3 regions of the Kitasatospora sp. NPDC058190 genome follow, and region 2 is predicted to be linked to each of the others. Evidence: riboswitches for the same ligand, from Rfam matches in the RefSeq annotation. Region 2 holds a riboswitch; each other region holds the start of a gene.

Region 1 (4,270 bases), on a different contig from region 2:
CGCGGTGGGGGTCGCGTAGAGCAGGTGGTGGACGAACCAGAGGGTGGAGTTGGCGACGCCGTTGTAGGCGTGGGCGAAGGTCTCCGGGTCTATGTCCAGCATCCGTACGGCCTGGCCGCCGACGTCGTGGCCGGCCAGGTCGAGGCGGCCGTCGGGGGCTTCTCCCGCGGCTCGGCGGTCGGCGTCGCCGAGGGCGGCGCACACCCAGACGGCGTTCGGGTCGTCGATCGCGGAGAGGCCGGAGACGAGGCCTCCGCCGCCGCGGCGCAGGGTCAGCGTGCCGTCGTCGGCGGCGCTGAACGACACCGGTCCCCGGTTGGAGGCCACCAGGACGGGGGCGGTGCCGGTCGCGCTCGAACGTTCGGTCGTGAGATCGCCCATGGTTGGCATCTTGCCGGGGGCTTGGGTCGGCAAACGTTTCAGTGGCGGGTCGCGTATTCGGGCACGGTGTGCATCGGGGGGCGTTCCAGGGCGGTCACGGGGTGGCTGTGGGCGGTGAAGGCGCGGGTTTCCGGGTCGCGGGTGAACTGGGTGAGGTGGGGGTGGACCAGGTCGGCGGAGGCCTTGAGGCGGTGGGTGCGGTCGAGGCGTTCCAGCGCGGTGCGGTAGATGGTGGCGGCCATCCGGCCGAGGGCCTGGCCGTCCTGGTGTCGGTGGTGTCGGACGCCGACGTCGACCTGGGCCAGGGCGTCCAGGCCGACCAGCTCCAACGCGTCGACCAGGAGGCCGAGTTCGACACCGTAGCCGGTGGGGAAGGGCAGCCGTTCGAGCAGTGAGCGGCGGGCCGCGTACTCGCCGCCGAGGGGCTGGACGAAACCGGCGAGTTCCGGCCAGTGGAGGTTGAGCAGGGGGCGGGCGACGAGTTCGGTGACCCGGCCGCCGCCGGCGGGGAGGATCGCGGCGGACTCCCCCGCGGCGGAGCCGCTCATCGTCACTTCGAGGGGGCGGTCGTACATGGCCTTGACCAGCTGGATGTCGGGTTCGGTGAGCAGGGGGCCGAGGATGCCGGAGACGAAGGCGGGGTCGAACTCGCGCAGGTCGGCGTCGACGAAGCAGACGATGTCGCCGCGGGTGACCAGCAACGAGCGCCAGAGCACCTCGCCCTTGCCGGGGACGGCGGGCAGCCGGGGCAGGATGGCGTCCCGTTGTTCCACCCGGGCGCCGGCCTCGGCGGCGACGGTGGCGGTGGCGTCGGTGGAGCCGGAGTCGAGTACGACCAGTTCGTCGACCAGAGGAAGCCGGTCCATCAGTTCGCGCCGGATGGTGCGGACGATGTCGCCGACGGTGGCCTCCTCGTCGAGTGCGGGGAGGACGACGCTGACGGTCTGCCGGGTGCGCCGCTTGGCCTCCAGCAGGGTGTGAACCGGCCGGTCGGCCGCGCTCCACGAGCGGCGGTGCAGCCAGGACGCCGCCTGCGGGAGGAGTGCGGGGGTCGGTTCGGCGGGCACGGTGAATCTCCTCGGCGAGGTCGGGTGGAACGGGCCATCTCGCGTGGCGGACGGTCCCTTTCAGGGTGGACGCCTTCGGATACAGTCTTCGTACAGCGGTCGGACCTTCGCACGCCGGGGTCGCCGCTGAACCACAACTTCACAAGCTCATCCAGAGGGACTGAGGGAACGGCCCGTTGACGTCCCGGCAACCTTCTCGCTCGGCTGTCCACAGGCCCCGGCGGGACAGGTGCCAATTCCGGCCCGTGGCGCGACCGCGCCACGGGGAAGATGAGGAGAGAGGCCTCCGCCATCATGGCTATCGACACTGCCGCACCCTCCCCCAGCCTTCGGCCGGGGGGACCCCCACCGGTCGACCTCGGCCCCGCCGCCGCCCTGTCCTGTCGGGAGTGCGGCACCCGCTTCCCGCTCGGCCCCAGCTTCGCCTGCCTGGAGTGCTTCGGGCCGCTGGAGATCGCGTACGAGTTCGGGAGCGAGCGGGCCGAGGAGCTGCGCAAGCGGATCGAGGCCGGTCCGGCCTCCATCTGGCGTTACGCGCCGCTGCTGCCGGTGCCCGCAGACGTGGCGTCCAAGCCGAACCTGAACCCGGGGTGGACCCCGCTGGTGAAGGCGGACAACCTGGGCCGGGAGCTCGGGTTCACCGCTCCGCTGCACGTGAAGGACGACTCCGGGAACCCGACGCACTCCTTCAAGGACCGGGTGGTGGCCTGCGCCATCGAGGCGGCGCGCGCGTTCGGGTACACCACGCTGTCCTGCTCCTCGACCGGCAACCTGGCCGGCGCGGTGGGCGCGGCGGCGGCCCGGGCCGGGTTCCGGTCCTGTGTCTTCATCCCGCACGACCTGGAGCAGGGCAAGGTCGTGATGGCCGGGGTGTACGGCGGCGAGCTGGTGGGCATCGAGGGCAACTACGACGACGTGAACCGCTTCTGCTCGGAGCTGATCGGGGACCCGGCCGGCGAGGGCTGGGGTTTCGTGAACGTCAACCTGCGTCCGTACTACGGCGAGGGCTCCAAGACGCTGGCCTACGAGATCTGCGAGCAGCTCGGCTGGCGGCTGCCGGAGCAGATCGTCATCCCGATCGCCTCGGGCTCGCAGCTGACGAAGATCGACAAGGGGTTGCAGGAGCTGATCAAGCTCGGCCTGGTGGAGGACCGGCCGTACCGGATCTTCGGCGCCCAGGCCGAGGGCTGCTCGCCGGTGTCGGCCGCGTTCAAGGCGGGCCGGGACGTGATCAAGCCGGTCAAGCCGGACACCATCGCCAAGTCGCTGGCGATCGGCAACCCGGCGGACGGTCCGTACGTGCTGGACATCGCCCGTCGGACCGGCGGGGCGGTCGAGGACGTCACGGACGAAGAGGTCGTGGCGGCGATCCGGCTGCTGGCCCGGACCGAGGGGATCTTCGCGGAGACCGCGGGCGGGGTGACCGTCGGCGTGCTGAAGAAGCTGGTCGAGACCGGTCAGCTGGACCCGGCCAAGGAGACCGTCGCGATCAACACCGGCGACGGCCTGAAGACGCTGGACGCCGTCTCCGACGCCGGGATGACCGCCGTCATCCGCCCGACGCTGGAGTCCTTCCGCTCCGCCGGTCTCGCGTCCGCCTGAACCACCCCCCACCCCCGCTAGGAGAGCCATGAGCGCCAAAGTCCGCATCCCCACCATCCTGCGCACCTACACCGGCGGCGCGGCCGAGGTGACCGCCGAGGGGGCCAGCCTGGCCGAGGTCATCGCCGACCTGGAGCAGAACCACGCGGGCATCTCCGCCCGGATCCTGGACGACACCGGGAAGCTGCGCCGCTTCGTCAACGTGTACGTGAACGACGACGACGTGCGGTTCGCCGAGGGCCTGGCGACCGAGATCAAGGACGGCGCGAACGTCTCGATCATCCCGGCGGTGGCCGGCGGCTGCTGAGCCGTCGCGTCCCGCTTCCCGGCCGCCCGTACGTACGGAATTCGACTCTCCGTATGTGCGGGCGGCCGCTGGCATTTCGGCGGGAATATTTCCGGGTCAAGTCGGAGTAGAGTGTGGCTCTGCTGGGAACGGGGCTTCCCTTCCGACTCGCGCAGTGCTTGGCCGGAGGTCGTCCGGACGCTGAGACCGACTCGCGTCCCGGGCCGTGAAACATGTCAGGCGGATGTCAGAATTCCTGCGGGGTTTTGGGTAATTCGTCCGCTATGTCCGGCAGGAAATGCCGATTTCACCCCGATTTGTTCGGCCTTGTCTCTTGACGGGGCTATGGAATTCCTGGCGGCTGGCCCTGTTGCAGAGGGCGTCGATCCGGATACATTCAGCGGCGGTCGGCGCAATCGACCGCCCATCGGAAGCCGTTCGGCTTTCTGTGCGGAGGATTGCGGCGTGCACGGCTGCGCTCAGGGGGGGTTCCCCGGGCCGGCCTTCAACCAGACCCGGGCCCGCGACCTGCGGGCACGTGAAGGGCCAGCACAGCACTAGGGGAGTTCGGAATGGCTCAGGGCACCGTCAAGTGGTTCAACGCGGAGAAGGGCTACGGCTTCATCGCGGTCGACGGTGGTGCGGACGTGTTCGTCCACTACAGCGCGATCCAGATGGACGGCTACCGCACCCTCGAGGAGGGCCAGCGGGTCGAGTTCGAGATCTCTCAGGGACAGAAGGGCCCGCAGGCGGACATGGTTCGCGCGGCGGTCTGACCCCTTCCGACTCCAGGAGCTCGGCGCGGCCCACCGCTGGTGGACCTCCTGCTTCTCGACGGGCCCGCACGACACGCGTCGTGCGGGCCCGTTCGCGTTCCCGTTCGCGTCCTCGTCCGCGCTCGCGGACGGGGCTCGACGGCGGCTCGCGGGTTGCC
Region 2 (4,270 bases):
CGAACGACGGCTCGGCCGAGCCAGGTTCCTCCTCTTCTACCTGGCGGCCGGCAGCCTGGCCGCGTACGGCTTCGCCCTCGCCGAGGCGCACTCGGCGGATGCGACCCGGGTCCTGATCGGCGCTTCCGGCGCGATCTCCGGGGTGCTCGGCGCCTATCTGCGCTTCCACCCGCGTGCTCGGGTGACCACCCTGGTCCCGCTGCTCCTCTTCCTTCCGCTGCGCTTCCCGGCCTGGCTGGTGCTCGGCCTCTGGTTCGCCCTGCAGTGGTGGTCGGTGCACTCGGCCGGGCCCGGGGTGGCCTACCTGGTCCATGTGATCGGCTTCTCGGCCGGCTTCCTCTACGCCTGCACCGTCGTCGGTCACCCCCCGAGACGTGCCCGCTGAGGCCCGATACGCTGGCGGCACCCCACAAAGGAGCCCGAACAGTGATCACCGCCATCGTCCTGATCAAGACCAGTGTCGACCGCATCCCGGAGATCGCCGAGGCCATCGCTGCCATCGAGGGCGTCAGCGAGGTGTACTCGGTGACCGGTGGCTACGACCTGGTGGCGATGGTCCGGGTGCGCCGCCACGACGACCTGGCCGAGGTCATCCCGGGCCGGCTCAACAAGGTCCCGGGCGTGGCCCACACCGAGACCCAGATCGCCTTCCGCACCTACTCCCAGCACGACCTGGAAGCGGCCTTCGCCCTCGGTCTGGACGAGTAGGGCTCAGCCCTCGCGACGCCCCCTGTCGATCTGCACAGTCGCCACACAACGGCCGCCCTCGTTGCGGTAGTTCCAGGCCGCGCCGTCCGTGACCAGCTCGCGGACGGCGGTCAGGAAGCGCTCGACGTGCTCGTCCGGGGTCCCGGCGCCGAAGCTCACCCGGATCGCGTTCAGGCTGCGCTCGCCCGGCAGCGAGGGCTCGGGCGCCCCGCACTCGGACGGGGGGACGTCCTCGTCGCCGAGCAGGGTGCGCACCAGCGGGTGCGCGCAGAACAGCCCGTCGCGCACCCCGATGCCGTACTCGGCGGACAGCGCGGCCGAGAAGTGCGAGCTGTTCCAGCCCTGCACGACGAAGGACAGCACGCCCACCCGGGCCGAGCCCGCCCCGAACAGGTTCAGTACCTTGACCTGCGGGATCTCCGCCAGCCCCGCCGTCAGCCGCTCGACCAGCTGCCGCTCCCGGGCCTCCAGCGCGTCGAAGCCGGCCTCGGTCAGCGCCCGGCAGGCCGAGGCGATCGCGTAGGCGCCGATGACGTTCGGCGAACCGGCCTCGTGCCGGGCCGGGCCGGTGTGCCACTGGACGGCCACCGAGCCGTCCACCTCCCGCGCCACCGTCCGGGTCGCCCCGCCGCCGGCCAGGTACGGCCGGGCCGCGTCCAGCCAGTCGGAGCGCCCGGCCAGCACCCCGGCGCCGAACGGCGCGTACAGCTTGTGGCCGGAGAAGGCGATCCAGTCGACGTCCAACTCGCGCACCGAGACCCGGTGGTGCGGGGCCAGCTGGGCGGCGTCCAGCACCACCCGGGCGCCGTGCCGGTGCGCGGTCCCGGTCAGCTCGGCGACCGGCCACAGCTCGCCGGTCACGTTGGAGGCGCCCGTGACGCACAGCAGTTTCGGCCCCTCGGGCGCCGCGGCCAGTGCGGCGTCCAGTGCGGCCACCGCCTCGGCCCGCGAGCGCGGCGCCCGCAGGTAGCTGACCTCCAGCCCGGCGTGCGCCCAGGGCAGCAGCGAGGCGTGGTGCTCGGTCTCGAAGGCGAACACCCGGGTGCCGGCCGGCACGGCGGCGGCCAGCAGGTTGAGCGAGTCGGTGGTGGCGCGGGTGAAGACCACCTGGTCGCCCTCGCGCAGGTCGAGGAACTCGGCGACGGTCCGGCGGCTCTGCTCGAACAGGTCGGTGGAGAGCTGGGAGAGGTACCCGGCGCCCCGGTGCACGCTGCCGTAGTACGGCGCGTAGGCGGCGACGTCGTCCCACACCCGCTGGAGCGCCGGCGCGCTGGCGGCGTAGTCGAGCGCCGCGTAGCCGACCTTCTCCCCGCTGGCCAGCGGGACCTGGACGTCGCGGCCCAGGACGGCGAGCGGCGCGCAGATTTCGGTGGAGAGGGACATGAGGATGCACTCCTTCAGGGATGAGGGACCCCGGGAGTGCTAGTCGTCGGGCGTCCGCGCTTGTCGCACGGACGGCTTGCCGAGCGACCCGGTCCTCACCCAGGGCACCCCGCCACGGACGGAGGGTTGCCGGACAGCAAGCTGGGGCTTGACGCTGTCACTCATGACCTGGCCAAGACTCTAGGTCGGGCCCGCCGGGTGGTCAAACAGGCATCCACCATCCGGACAGCGCCTTCGCCCCCTCGTCTCCGGGGCGCTCGAACCCGACGCCGACGCTCGTCACTCCGGCGCCCGTACCTCGCTTGTCGCTTTTCAACTTTCGGCGCCGGCGCGCCACTTCGGCTCGGGGCGTGCACTCGGGACGCGTGCTCGGGACGTGCGAAGGGCCCGCACCGGCGAACCGGTACGGGCCCTCGACTTCCGCCTCGGCTACCGGCTGGTGGCGTCCGCCCAGCGCCGCAGCAGGTCCCGCGCGGCGCCCGAGTCGATCGCCTCCGCCGCCCGCGCCATGCCCGCGGCGAGCTGCTCCGGCAGCGGCGCGTCGCCCAGGTCGAGCGCCACCAGCGCCGCCGCGGTGTTCAGCAGCACGGCGTCCCGCACCGGCCCGTGCTCTCCGGCCAGCAGCCTGCGCGCGACCTCGGCGTTGTAGGCGGCGTCCGCCCCGCGCAGCGCCTCGATGCCGACCAGCTCGATGCCGACGTCCCGCGGGTCGAAGGAGGTCTCGGTGACCACCCCGTCGCGCACCAGCCACACCTGCGAGGTGGTGGTGATGGTCAGTTCGTCCAGCCCGTCGTCGCCGCGGAACACCAGCGCGGTCGCCCCGCGCCCGGCGAGCACCCCGGCGATCAGCCCGGCGAGCCGCGTGTCGAAGCAGCCGATCGCGTGCGAGGTGACCTTGGCCGGGTTGGTCAGCGGGCCGAGGATGTTGAAGGCGGTGGGCACCCCGAGGTCGCGCCGCGCGGTGGCGGCGTGCCGCATCGAGGGGTGGAACTTCGCCGCGAAGCAGAAGGTGAGCCCGACCTCCTCGGCCACCTCGGCCACCCGGCGGGCCGACAGGTCCAGCGCCACCCCGAGCTTCTCCAGCACGTCCGAGGAGCCGCTGGCGGAGGAGGCCGACCGGTTGCCGTGCTTGACCACCTTGGCCCCGGCGGCCGCCGCGACGATCGCCGACATGGTGGAGATGTTGACGGTCTTCGCCCGGTCCCCGCCGGTGCCGACGATGTCCACCGCCGGGCCGGGGATGTCCAGTGGCTCGGCGTGCTCGTACATCGCGTCGACCAGACCGGCGATCTCGTCGACCGACTCGCCCTTGGCCCGCAGCGCCACCATGAACCCGGCCACCTGGACGGGGGACGCCTCGCCGCTCATGATCCGGTCCATCGCCCACGCGGTGGACGGGCGGTCGAGGTCCTCCCCCTTCAACAGTGCCGCCAGGAGGTCCGGCCAGGTGCGGACCACCTGCGCGGGGTCGCTACCGCCGTTCGCAGGGTTCACGTTCACCATGGCTGACTCCAGCTGTCGTGGGTTCCCCTGTACCGGGGAGGTCCGTACGGATGGAGCCAGCCTATCGAGCGGTGGGGTTCCTACGGCGGTGTCTTCTCTAGTACTGAGACAACCCCGCTCAACGCGCGGCCGGGGCCCGCTTCGCCAGCCGCGCCCGCAGCAGGGTGGCGACCGCCCCGGCCAGCGCGACCGGGTCCACCGGGCGGGAGATCGCGGCATCGGCCCTGCTCCAGGCGGCCAGCCAGGAGTCCTGCGGCCGGCCGATCAGCACCAGCACCGGCGGGCAGCCGTAGATCTCGTCCTTGAGCTGGCGCCCGAGGCCGAGCCCGCCGGCCGGCACCGCCTCGCCGTCCAGGACGCAGAGGTCGATGCCGCCCTTCTCCAGCGCCTTGAGCACCGCGGGGGTGGTCGCGCACTCCAGGTAGGACAGCTCCGGAAGATCCTCGGCGGGTCGACGGCCGAGCGCCGTCAGCACCTGCTCGCGGGTGTTGCGGTCGTCGCTGTAGACGAGGACGGTGAGCGTCTCGTCGGTCGTGTACGCCATGGACCCTGCTCCCTCAAGTGTGATCCGGACCACGTTCACCTGATCCGGATGCTACTCCCGTTTCCCCCCGTCCCGGGTCCCCCTCGCGCACGTTCCCGCTCAAGCCGCCGCGCCCACGGCTCACCCACCCGG
Region 3 (4,270 bases), on a different contig from region 2:
CCAAGAGCCTCTACCTGGACTGGCGGATCGGCGCCGCCCACTTCCTGTCCCTGCTGGTCGACGGCGATGTCGCGAACAACCAGCTCAACTGGCAATGGGTCGCGGGCACCGGCACCGACACCAGGCCCAACCGGATCCTCAACCCGCTGCGTCAGGCCGACCGTTATGACCCGGCCGGGGACTACGTCCGACGCTGGCTGCCCGAGCTCGCCCACCTGCCCGGTCCGGTCGTCCACCGTCCCTGGCTGCTCGCCCCCGAGTACCCGGCCCCGATCATCGCCCCGGACGCCCTCACGCTCCGGCTCCGCCGCGCCCGGGCCCTGGACGGGTGAAACCGTCGATCCAGTACCGGAGTCGGGGGCATGCGAGCAGTCCCGGGGCGTGGCTGCCGAGACGGAACGCGGCCGGACGCCGCTCGCCCGGGACCGGGGTCAACCGAGCTCGTTCTTGTACACCACACCGTTTTTGACGATGAGTCGCAGGTTGCGTTCGGGCTCGGCGAGGACGGACAGGTCCGTGGTCGGGTCGCCGTCGACGACCAGGAGGTCGGCCCACGCGCCAGGAGCGATGACCCCGAGCGGCGCGGCGCGGTAGGGGTCGCGGCGGCCGGACAGACGGAACAGCTCCGCGTTTCCGGAGGTGGCCATCTTCAGGGCCCCGACCGGGCTGAGGTACCGGCCGAGCCGGACCAGCATCTCGGACTGCCGGTGGGCCTTCGCGGGGTCGAGCACCAGGTCGGTGCCGAACGCCAGCCGCACACCGTGTTCGAGCGCCCAGCCGAAGGTGCGGGCGACGCCCTCGCACACCTCGCGGTTCTTGCGGTCGCTGTCCGCGGAGGCGTAGTGGTGGTCGTCGACCTCGAACGGCTGGGTGCTCAACCACACGTTCCGCTCCGCGAGGTAGCGGATGGTGTCCTCGTCGGTGAGGTGCCCGTGCTCGATGCAGCGCACCCCGGCCTCCACCGCGCGGCGCACGCCCTCCGAGGTGTAGACGTGCACGGTCACGTAGGTGCCCCAGTCGGAGGCCGCGGCGACCGCCGCCTCCAGTTCCGCCGTGGTGAACTGCAGTACGTCCAGCGGATCGAACTCCGAGACGACCCCGCCGCCGGCCATCACCTTGATCTGCGTGGCGCCCTTCCTCAACTGCTCGCGCACCGCCGCGAGCACCCGCTCCGGCCCGTCTGCCACCCGGGTGAACCCGATCTGCTCGGTGCGGGACTGCGGTCCGCCCAGGACGGTCGGGGCTTCGTGGACCGACCCGAAGTCGCCGTGGCCGGACGTCTGGGAGACGGCCGCCTGGCTCGGGTAGATCCGCGGGCCGGGAAACAGTCCGCGGTCCAGGACCCGCCGCAGCGGCTCGGTGTCACCTGCCATGTCCCGCACCGTGGTGAAGCCCCGCATCAGCATGTCGCGGGCGGAGGCGAGGGCCTGGTAGTAGACGGTGCCGGTCGGTGCGAGCCGCAGGTCCGCCATGGTGCCGCCGATCGCGAACAGGTGGACGTGGGCGTCGGTGAGCCCCGGGATGAGCGTGCCGCCGCCGCCGTCGAGCACCCTCGCCCCGTGGGTACCGCGCGGGGACGGGCGGCCCGGCACCACCTCCGCGATCCTGTCCCGCTCGATCCGGACGTGCCCCGGCACCGCCTCCTCGCCGATCCCGTCGAACACGCGCACGTTCGTCACCAGCAGCCCGGCATTCGAGTCGTCGACACCCATGCCGCCATCCTCGACCGGTCACGGGACCGGCACCAGACGGCACACCCGATCGGCGACGGGCGCGGCGGCGGCGTGGGCGAGCGGGGGAGGTTTGGCGGGGCGGCGGGGGAATCTTGTATGGTTCCTGGCGAATCATCCAGAGGGGTGGAGGGACCGGCCCTACGAAGCCCCGGCAACTCCCCGGTCGACCCGGCGTTCGAAGTACGCGCCGTGCCGTCCGGGATCAGTGCCAACTCCGGCCTGTCGCCAACGTGGCGCGGGAAAGATGAGGAGACACGGTGCTCTCTGTGCTGTCCTTCGCCCGGGCGCTTCCCGCCCCGGCCCTTTCGCGTACCCGTCTCGTGCCCGGCGCAGGCAATCGGCCGACTTCTCCGGCCCGTCCTCGCTGACCACCCCCCGCTCCCTGCGGGGAGCTTCCGTGAGCCGAACCCACCCGCCGCTCACGGGATTTGAGACTGGAGTACCCATCCATGGAGAACACGAGCGGCGTCGGCGTGCTCGACAAGGTCAGCTCGATCCTCGGCACCCTGGAGGCCGGGCCGACCACCCTGGCCGGACTGGTCGCCGCCACCGGCATGGCGAGGCCCACCGCGCACCGGCTCGCCGTCGCGCTGGAACACCACCGGCTGGTCGGCAGGGACATGCAGGGCCGGTTCGTCCTCGGCCCGCGGCTCACCGAGCTCTCGGCGGCGGCCGGTGAGGACCGGCTGCTGGCCGCCGCCGGTTCGGTGCTCACCCACCTGCGCGACGTCACCGGCGAGAGCGCCCAGCTCTACCGCCGCCAGGGCGAGGTCCGCGTCTGCGTGGCCGCCGCCGAGCGGCTCTCCGGCCTGCGCGACACCGTCCCCGTCGGCGTCACCCTCCCGATGAAGGCGGGCTCCGGTGCGCAGATCCTGCTCGCCTGGGAGGAACCCGAGCGGCTCCACCGGGGCCTCCAGGGCGCCCGCTTCACCGCCACCGCCCTCAGCGGGGTCCGGCGCCGCGGCTGGGCGCAGTCGATCGGCGAACGCGAGCCCGGGGTGGCCTCCGTGTCCGCGCCCGTCCGGGGCCCGTCCAACCGGGTGGTGGCCGCCGTCTCCGTCTCCGGTCCGCTCGAACGCCTCACCCGCCACCCCGGCCCGCACTACTTCCAGGCCGTCGTCGAGGCGGCCAACCGCCTCAGCGAAGCCCTGCGCCAGTCCTGACCGGCTCGCCGCCCCCCGGGGCTCGCCGCCCCGCTCAGGCCGCTCACGGAGGCCTCCGGGGTCCTCAAGGGGCTTGGAAGGAAGCGGACTTCGACGGCGTCGGCCCCGAGGTCGCCCGTCCCGCCGGTCCGGGCCGGGCGGGCGATGACCCAGGGTCCTTGGGCGTACACGGTGCGTTCTTGAACGGTGTGGGGTGAGGGTAGGGGCAGACGGGGAAGAAGACGGAGAGGGGTCGGCTGTCGGATGCTGCTGTCGCGGAGGACACGATGCGCCGGGACGGACGGGTGGCGAACTCCCTGCTCGCACTCCTGAGCCGGGACTGGGCGGGGGTGCCGGTCGCGCTGGTGACGGCGGGTGTGGGCGGCGGCCTCGTCGCGCTCGGCACGACCTGGGCGGTGGCGCTCGGTGCTGTGGCCGTGGCCGTCGGTGCGGCGCTGCTGGTCGGGGCCGTGCGGCACCTGGTGCTGGTGGCCCGGGAGGCGGCGGCGCGGCCGGCGCCTGGGTCATTGGTCCACGTCGGCGGCCACCGGATGCACGTCCGGGGAGAGGGGGAGAGGGCGGGCGGGCCGACGGTCGTGTGGATGCCGGGGGGACACGCGCCCGGTGAGGAGTTCGGAGAGCTGCACACGATGCTGGCGGCCCGGACCCGCTCGGTGCTGGTCGACCGGTTCGGCACGGGCTGGAGCGATACCGGGGCCTTCCCCCGGACGACGGCCGTTGAGGCGGAGGAGCTGCTGACGGCGCTGGAGGCGGCGGGGGAGCGGCCCCCGTTCGTGTTCGTCGGCCACTCCTTCGGCGGGCTGCTGGTCGCGAACGCGGCCCGGCGGCGGCCGGATCTGACGGCCGGTCTGGTGCTGCTGGACCCGACGCCGCTGGAGGTCATCGCCTTCGCGCCGGCCAACGGGCTGGTCGCGGGGATGCGTCGACGGTTACTGCTGGCCGCGGTGCGGCATCTCTTCGGTGCACACCGTGGCCGGGGCGGCCGGACCGGGCAGGACTGCGCCGCCGCGTCGATCTTCAGCGAGCTCTCGCCGTTCGGTCTGGCCGGTGCGGGCTGGGAGAGCGTGGTGTACGACGGGGATCTCGCGGACCTGCCGCTGGTCCTGGTGATACCGCGGGATCTCATGGGCGGTGAGGCGGTGCTGGCCGGCGCCCGGGACGCGGTCGAGGCCGAGCGGATCAGCCGCTTCTACCTCCGCAGCCGGGTCCGGTACCTGGCGGCGTCGTCGGCGTCCCGGTTGGTGTACACGCCGGAGGGGACCGGTCACGACTTCCCGCACGAGGCGCCCGAGTTCGTGGTCGGCGTGGTCGGGGACCTGGTGCGGGAGCTGCGGGTGACCAGCTCGTGACCGTCCGCCGATCGGCGGAGGACGC

Evidence for each region. Region 2 has a riboswitch for S-adenosylmethionine ahead of ACFVWU_RS21975 (aminotransferase class V-fold PLP-dependent enzyme). Riboswitches for the same ligand answer to the same signal wherever they lie in the genome.
Region 1: it holds a riboswitch for S-adenosylmethionine, as region 2 does, so the genes downstream of both, thrC (threonine synthase) here and ACFVWU_RS21975 (aminotransferase class V-fold PLP-dependent enzyme) in region 2, are expected to answer to the same signal.
Region 3: it holds a riboswitch for S-adenosylmethionine, as region 2 does, so the genes downstream of both, ACFVWU_RS37285 (IclR family transcriptional regulator) here and ACFVWU_RS21975 (aminotransferase class V-fold PLP-dependent enzyme) in region 2, are expected to answer to the same signal.

The regions. Positions count from the first base shown of each region.
Region 1 covers NZ_JBHVVI010000016.1:5,536-9,805, forward strand. The annotation lists gene ACFVWU_RS10055 (trehalose-6-phosphate synthase) at 1-381, opposite strand, end outside; gene ACFVWU_RS10060 (glucosyl-3-phosphoglycerate synthase) at 420-1,448, opposite strand; SAM riboswitch class I at 1,593-1,725, shown strand; gene thrC (threonine synthase) at 1,743-3,050, shown strand; gene ACFVWU_RS10070 (MoaD/ThiS family protein) at 3,079-3,357, shown strand; gene ACFVWU_RS10075 (cold-shock protein) at 3,909-4,112, shown strand.
Region 2 covers NZ_JBHVVI010000047.1:41,941-46,210, forward strand. The annotation lists gene ACFVWU_RS21965 (rhomboid family intramembrane serine protease) at 1-385, shown strand, start outside; gene ACFVWU_RS21970 (Lrp/AsnC ligand binding domain-containing protein) at 427-708, shown strand; gene ACFVWU_RS21975 (aminotransferase class V-fold PLP-dependent enzyme) at 712-2,091, opposite strand; SAM riboswitch class IV at 2,143-2,260, opposite strand; gene trpD (anthranilate phosphoribosyltransferase) at 2,521-3,594, opposite strand; gene ACFVWU_RS21985 (hypothetical protein) at 3,713-4,138, opposite strand.
Region 3 covers NZ_JBHVVI010000126.1:19,014-23,283, reverse strand. The annotation lists gene ACFVWU_RS37295 (cryptochrome/photolyase family protein) at 1-332, shown strand, start outside; gene ACFVWU_RS37290 (amidohydrolase family protein) at 432-1,712, opposite strand; SAM riboswitch class I at 1,842-1,984, shown strand; gene ACFVWU_RS37285 (IclR family transcriptional regulator) at 2,183-2,896, shown strand; gene ACFVWU_RS37280 (alpha/beta fold hydrolase) at 3,163-4,245, shown strand.